2 regions of the Candidatus Chlorohelix allophototropha genome follow, and region 2 is predicted to be linked to the other one. Evidence: riboswitches for the same ligand, from Rfam matches in the RefSeq annotation. Region 2 holds a riboswitch; the other holds the start of a gene.
The links. Region 2 has a riboswitch for S-adenosylmethionine ahead of metH (methionine synthase). Riboswitches for the same ligand answer to the same signal wherever they lie in the genome.
Positions count from the first base shown of each region.

Region 1: linked by a shared signal. The riboswitch ahead of OZ401_RS04865 (cysteine desulfurase family protein) and the one ahead of metH (methionine synthase) in region 2 are both predicted to bind S-adenosylmethionine.

Region 1 is NZ_CP128399.1:1,151,994-1,155,750, forward strand. Features, by position in the region: gene ygiD (4,5-DOPA-extradiol-dioxygenase) at 1-446, shown strand, start outside; SAM riboswitch class I at 580-704, shown strand; gene OZ401_RS04865 (cysteine desulfurase family protein) at 847-2,007, shown strand; gene OZ401_RS04870 (hypothetical protein) at 2,072-2,848, opposite strand; gene OZ401_RS04875 (copper resistance CopC family protein) at 2,930-3,517, opposite strand.
Region 2 is NZ_CP128399.1:642,001-645,757, forward strand. Features, by position in the region: gene metH (methionine synthase) at 1-2,231, opposite strand, end outside; SAM riboswitch class I at 2,308-2,407, opposite strand; gene OZ401_RS02800 (IS4 family transposase) at 2,622-3,713, shown strand.

The sequences.
Region 1 (3,757 bases), 510 kb from region 2:
ACGGCACATGGTCAATCCTAACAAAAATTTACCCTGAAGCCGATATACCAATAGTTCAATTGAGCTTGGATCGCACCAAAGAACCTGCCTATCACTATGCCTTGGGCAAAGAACTAAGAGCCTTACGCAACCGAGGCGTTATGATAATCGGCAGTGGCAATATAGTACACAACCTGCGTTTCTTGTCTTTTCAGATAACAGCCTACGATTGGGCAATTGAGTTTGATACTCTGATCAAACAATTGATAGAAAAAGGCGACCACGAATCTATAGTTAATTTTCGAAATCTGGGAAAAGCAGCGCAGCTTTCTATTCCAACCAGCGAACACTTTTTACCACTACTATATATTTTGGCGCTTCAAGAAGAAACAGATAGCCTTCGTTTTTTTGCAGAGCAATTTTCAATGGGTTCTCTTTCGATGAGTTCAGTCTGCTTGGAGGCATAATATCAGCTTGACTTGTTATTCTTGAGTATATCAATTAAATAGGTGAACAATTTTTAACTTGACAGTTTTCACTTTTCTTATTATTATTTGTTTAGCCTTTTAACAGGCAAGGCTTAATAACAGAATATTGTAGCTCTTATCCAGAGAGGTGGAGGGTAAAAGGCCCTGTGAAGCCCGGCAACCAACGCAAGTTAAAACTAATATGCGTAAGGTGCCAATTCCGGCGTAACCATTTAACAGGTTTGCGCAAGATAAGGGAATCTTTCGGTTTCTAAAACCGGTAATTCAAAAGAAGATTTAACCCCCTTATCTAGTTGCAGATAAGCGGGTTTTTTTATTGCCCGCCCAAGCTCAGTTTTTAAAAATAGTAAATCAATTCGCAAAGGGAAGGGTACGAGAAATGAGTTTAACATTACCGATTTATTTGGACTATAACGCGACTACCCCAGTAGACGAGCGAGTTTTGGAGGCAATGTTGCCTTATTTTTCAAGAAAATTCGGTAATGCCGCCAGCGACCATTTGTTCGGGCATGAAGTGCAGGGTTCCATATACAAAGCGCGTCGTCAAATAGCCAATCTTATTGGCGCAAAAGCGGAAAATATCGTTTTCACCAGCGGGGCAACCGAATCTGACAATATCGCGCTCTTTGGAATTGCAGAAAAATATGCTACTAAAGGCGATCATATAATCACCTGCGTTACAGAGCATAAAGCAATTCTAGATTCAGCCCGCCGCCTTGAGCAATTGGGTAAAAATATTACTTTTCTGCCGGTTGACCAATATGGCAGAGTTGATCCTGAAGCAGTACGAAACGCCATTACTCCTCACACAATCCTAATTTCTATTATGGCTGCCAATAACGAGATCGGCACAATTCCCGATCTGAAAGCAATTGGCGCGATTGCGCGCGAGCATGGGGTGCTGTTCCATACTGATGGCGCACAATATGTTGGGCATTTACCCTTGAATGTCGATGAATACAATATAGACCTCCTTTCCATTTCCGCTCACAAAATTTACGGACCAAAGGGAATCGGCGCTTTATATATCAGACCGGGTGTTGAGGTAGAGCCGGTAATTTACGGGGGCGGGCATGAACAGGGTGTACGCTCTGGAACATTAAATGTGCCGGGTATCGTGGGTTTTGGCGAAGCAGCTCAAATTTGCGCGGAACATTTGGAGACAGAAGTGCCACGCTTGCGAAATTTGACTCAGCGCCTATGGGAAGGTATCAGCAAAGCAGTAGAAGGTGTTGAACTGAACGGACATCCTACCGAACGCTTACCTCACAATCTTAATATCAGCATAAAAGGCATAAGCAGTCGTGAATTGATTGTGCAATTGGGCGACATTGCTATCTCAGCGGGTAGCGCTTGTAATGCAGCTGTTGCAAAAGCTTCGCATGTTATCTCTGCGCTCGGTTTTGGGGAAGAACGTGGATTGACCAGCCTACGGTTCGGGTTGGGGAGATATAACACTGAAGAGGAAATAGATTACGTAATTGAAAAGGTAATCGGGTTGGCAAACAGTAAAACCCACGTACTAAGCTATAGCGCGTAAAATCTTGGGGAAGGGGATGAGGGTTGCAGTAACCGCATCCCCTTCGAAATTACAGAAGGACTTATCAGCCTTTTTCAGGTTCAGTGGGTTTAGCACTACCCCTGCTACGCAAACCAATTATCATCGCGCCAACACCAATCAAAATGCCAACTACGCCTGCAACAAGCCCTACTATACCAAATAAAGCGGCATTATCGGCAGCAGATTTAGCATCCTGAGCCGTTTTTTGCTGTGCCAGCAATTGATCCTTAAGCGCTTGAACATCGGAAGAAGCTACCGAAGCAGCAACCGGAGTTATAGTAGTCGAAGGTACACTTGTAGCAACTTGAACCGCAGAATTAAAGCCCGGTTTGTCAGGAAATTGAATGGCTGTCAAGGGTTGCACACTATCGAAAGTATTTGGGCTGGAAACAAACTTTTCATCTATCTTGTCCTGACCGATAGAGCCGAAGAAATGAAAGGCATAATCCCCGATTTTGGTAGGAATAAAAATCGCATCATATTTACCGGGATTGCGCGGCACCGGTAATAAGGTAAGCGGCATAGACTGGCTTCCATAAATAACCTCCGCTTTGAGGGTATCAAAAGCGCCCGTCTCCCCATTAGAATAAGTGCCATCTCCTTTAGAATCGCATTTGCCCCGACATATAAGTAATTCAAGACCATTAGCGATACCCTGATAAGTTGGCTCAGAAATCCAACCTACCCTGAATAGGTACTTTCCGCTACTAACCTCGCGATCTTCATGCGCGCTGGCAATTCGGGTTTCAGCCAAAATCGGCAATAGCAAGAATAGCAATAAAACTAGCAGACTTATTTTTACCAGATTAGATTTGTTCACCTGAAACCCACATCCTCTTGATAAACTCTAGATTTACATCGCTTCTGCCAAGCATACACTTATGTCAACTTCATGGCAGGGTTAGCGGTTTCTCTGTCTATTGATTACAAATCCAGCGCTTGCCAGAATCAGGATTGAGGTAAGCAACACTAGAGGAGCTAGTAGACTGAAACTATCCTTATTAATTCCAAGCCCTGTGCTAGGCAGTTGAGTAAGAGAAGTATCATAGCTTTCGGTTTGCGTGACAGCATTCGCGTCACCCGCTGAAACTGCACCACTTTTCGCTACAGTAAAGCTGAACTCACCGTTTACAACACCGCTATCATCCTCGGTAAAAGTACGAAATTTAACGGTATATTTTCCATCCGAAAGGGTTGTTAAGCTAATAGTAGCCGTATCCTTATCAACTTTGAGATCACCCTTATCGACAACTTTACCAGTTGAGTCCAGTACCTGTAATTTAGTTAGGTCTGTGCTGGTGTCCTCGGTAAAAGTTAAAGTTAAGGTAACCGGAGAACTATTTAAAACTGCATTCGGTAAAATGCTAGAGGTTTTAAGCTGTGAATGCGCTAACGCTATACTAAATTGAAGAAGGAATAGCGTCAACAGTGACAGAGTTGTTGCCAATCCAATTCTTTTAATAAGGCTTTGCCTTTTTTTCCCGATCATAAAGACTCCTTTCAAGTACATCGGTTTACCAAAGATACTTCAGTGTTGTTCTAATTTAGCTCAAGCGCAATAACGAGGAAGAATTAGCCCTAGAATTATTTCCATTTTATATAGCCCTAAGAATAGAGGCTTATAGTTGCTGTAGCCTGATTTCTTGCATTTATAAAAGGCTGTACTGCATAATGGGAAAATATTACAGTAGAAAAAACAACTTGTATTTTCAATAATGGTTTAATTCTA
Region 2 (3,757 bases):
ACCACCTTACCTTTGGTATAGCCTTCTTTCTTTTCTAAGTATTGTTCAAGCCACGCCACCGCTTTTTTCATCACTTCGGCGCTTTGCAGCACGAAAGGCAGAATGAGTTCGCCCGCGCCAAACTTGTCGCCAACCTCTTTCATGGCAGGCAGCAACACCTCGTTGAGTACCGGCACTGCGCCCCGGTTTTCCACCTCGGCATCTACCAGCGCTTCAATGCCTTCTTTCTTGCGGTGCAGAATCTGGTAATGCAACTTCTCAGCCACCGACATACCTGCGGTTGCGTCTTCCGCTTCGGCTTTGACCCCGGCGCTGGTATTCTTCTCGAAAAATTCGATAAAGCGGGGCAAGGCATCCTGATCGTGATTGAAAATCAGGTCATCGCACAGTTTGCGCTGCTCGTCCGGGATTTCAGCGTAGGGGGTAATGTGGCTAGGATTTACAATCGCCATATCTAGCCCGTATTGTACTGCGTGGTGCAGGAACATCGAGTTAAGCACTGCACGCGCCCTTTGAGCCACCCCGAACGAAACGTTGCTAACCCCCAGAATAGTCAAAACTTCCGGGTACGCCTCTTTTAGGCGTTTGATACCAAGCAGCGTCTGATAGGCATCTTCTCGCAAGTCTTCTTGTCCGGTAGTAAGCGGGAAGGTCAGCAAATCGAAAATAAGGGCGTTATCCGGTAGGTCGTAATTTTCATGTACGATCTGGCGTATGCGTGTGGCAATCTCAAATTTTCGCTCGGCGGTATGCGCCATGCCCTCTTCGTCAATGGTAAGCGCAATAACGGCAGCGCCATGATCGCGCACCAACGGCATAATCGCTTCGATACGCTCAGTGCCTCGCTCCATATTTATAGAGTTAATGATACAGCGACCGGGCGCAGCTTTCAGGGCAGCTTCAATTACATCCGCTTCAGTTGAGTCGATTACCAGCGGGGCTTCGATGGCGGTAGAAAGTTTCTTGACGGTACGGCGCATCTGTTCCGCTTCATCGGTGCGCTCGGTCAATGCCACCTGTACGTCTAGCGTATGTGCGCCACCCTCCACCTGTTCGCGGGCAATGGTCATCAACCCATCGTAATCATCTGCCAACAGCAGTTGCCGCACCTTCTTGCTGCCGGTGCTGTTCACCCGTTCGCCTACCAGCATTGGTGGCGGGTCTTGGAGTAATGAGGTAGCGCGAATACCGCTCGAAACCAGCGCTTCAGCTTGAAGTGTACGCACAGGCTTTTCATGTCCCCACACCTGTTTTGCGAGTTCGGCGGTGTATTCAGGGGTAGAGCCGCAGCAAGTCCCGACGATGTTAATTCCCAGTTCTTCTACAAATTCTTTCAGGATTTCTGCCATAGGTACAGCCTGAAGCGGGTAAACGGTGCGCCCTCTTTCATTAATCGGCAATCCGGCGTTAGGTAGGCAACTAAGCTTAACCTTGCTATGTTCGCTTAGGTAGCGCATCGGTTCGCGCATCAGGTCGGGACCAACGGCGCAATTAAGCCCGATAATATCGGCGCGTAAACTCTCTAGCGTAACCATAACGGCGGCAATATCTGTACCTAACAACATTCGCCCGTTACCGTCCAACACCGAAACCTGCGCTTGAATCGGCACCCATTTTCCGGTTTGGATAATCGCTTCACGAATCCCGAAAATTGCTGCTTTAACTTCCAGAATATCCTGTGAGGTTTCGATTAGCAGCACATCAGCGCCGCCTTCGATGAGCGCTTTGCTCTGTTCGGCGTAAGTCTCTTTAAGCTGATCAAAGGTGATGTTGCCAAGCACCGGGTCTTCTGAGGAAGGCAGGAGTCCGGTAGGTCCGATACTTCCGGCAACGAAGCGGGGACGTGAAGGGTCGGCAGCGGTAAAACGGTCGGCGACTCGGCGTGCAATCTGAGTGGCGGTGAAATTAATCTCATAAGTCAGATGACCGAGTTTGTACTCGTCCAGTTTGAGGCGACTACCCGTGAAACTATCGGATTCGACTACATCTGCGCCTGCTGCGAAGTAAGCGGAATGGATTTCTTCAATAACATCAGGGCGGGTTAAGACCAGATATTCATTGCAACCGTGATACTGCTCCCCACCGTAATCATCGACGGTCAAGTTGCGTTCCATCAATTGTGTACCCATCGCGCCATCGTAAACCAACACGCGCTTTTCCAGTTCCCGCATAAAGCTGGAAGCCTGATACTTTTCCGGGCTGCCGAATGGATTAAAAATCTGGTTGCTCAATCCCTTATCCTCCTAATCGCAAAAAAACCCTCCGTACATACCGGAAGGTTTACAAGTTCCCGCGCTATTACACGGGCTTCTATCTTTCCCTACCGGGCTGGATTTAGCACCTTGCCAGTGGCGACAGGTTGCTAGAGGTTCAACGTGCCAGTTCACTCCCCTCTTCTTGATAGTGCAAGATATTTGCTATTTTTCCTATCAAAACCATACTAACATACTCGTTAATCAGGGTCAAACCGGGCTGAACAGGGCTGTTGCACCACAGGAATTACCTTTTGCAAATTTGCTACCGTACAGATATAAAGGAGAGGAAAAGGAGGAGAAGGTTGAGGCAGAGTGGTAAACTGTAGTTTTCTTACCGACCAAAGTAGAAAGCAAAAGGATACCAAAATGAGTGACAACCTTCGCCGACATCGTGCCATAAAACAGCAATTGTTGCAACTCCACCCACAAGCGCAGGGGCGCGAATTACAATATTTAACAATTCTAGCGATGGTGATCAGTGGGATTGTAGGTAGTCGGCATAGTGCGTTGCCTAATATCGCCGCCAAAGTGCCAGATAAAACTAAACGGGAAAGCCGCATCATCCGAATGCGCCGATTGCTCAAAAATGATAACTTTAACCAAAAAGTGGTGTATGCTCCTTTCGCCAAACAATTGCTGAGTAGCCTGTGTCATTGTCCACTGGTACTGGTGATAGATGGCAGTCAGGTTGGTGCTGGTGGAATGGGCTTAGTAATCAGTGTAGTATATCAGGGGCGGGCTTTACCTTTGGGTTGGTTGGTGGTTAAGGCTAAAAAGGGACATTTAGCTCAAGCTTTGCACATCAGATTGTTAAAGCAAGTTCACTCGTTGGTTCCGTCTGGTAGCCAAGTAGTCTTTTTGGGTGATGGTGAATTCGATGGCTGTCGTTTGTTAAGACGGTTAGATTATTACGGTTGGCAGTATGTCTGTCGTACTGCTAAAAATAGCCAGGTCTGGTTGGATGAACAAGCTCATTATGCCATCAGTAAGTTAGGGGTTCAGCCTGGTCAGGTAGTGAGTCAGAGCGGCGTAGCATTCAGCAAACACGAGTACGGACCAGTACTGGTCATAGCGGTCTGGCAAAAGCCTTACCGTGAGCCACTTTATCTGGTGAGTAATTTGGCTCTAGCCCAGGAAGCAATCCGGTACTACAAAAAGAGGTTTAGGATTGAAACCTTCTTTTCCGATAGCAAGAGCCGAGGGTTTCGGCTGGACAAGAGCCATTTGGATGACCCTAAACGGCTAGAAAGGTTATTGTTAGCGGCTTGTCTGGCTTATCTTTGGATTGTACATCTGGGTACGATAGCTTTAGCTGAAGGCTGGAACCGGGTCATTCATCGCACCGAACGACTGGATTTGAGCCTGTTCAATTTAGGTTTGAACCTGCTTGAGCATTTTTTGAATGAACATTTACCCTTACCAGTCGCCTTTATCCCTTTTCTTTTAGAGGATTTCTAATTGTGTACGGTAGCAAATTTGCAAAAAGGTTTTTATAGGAATTT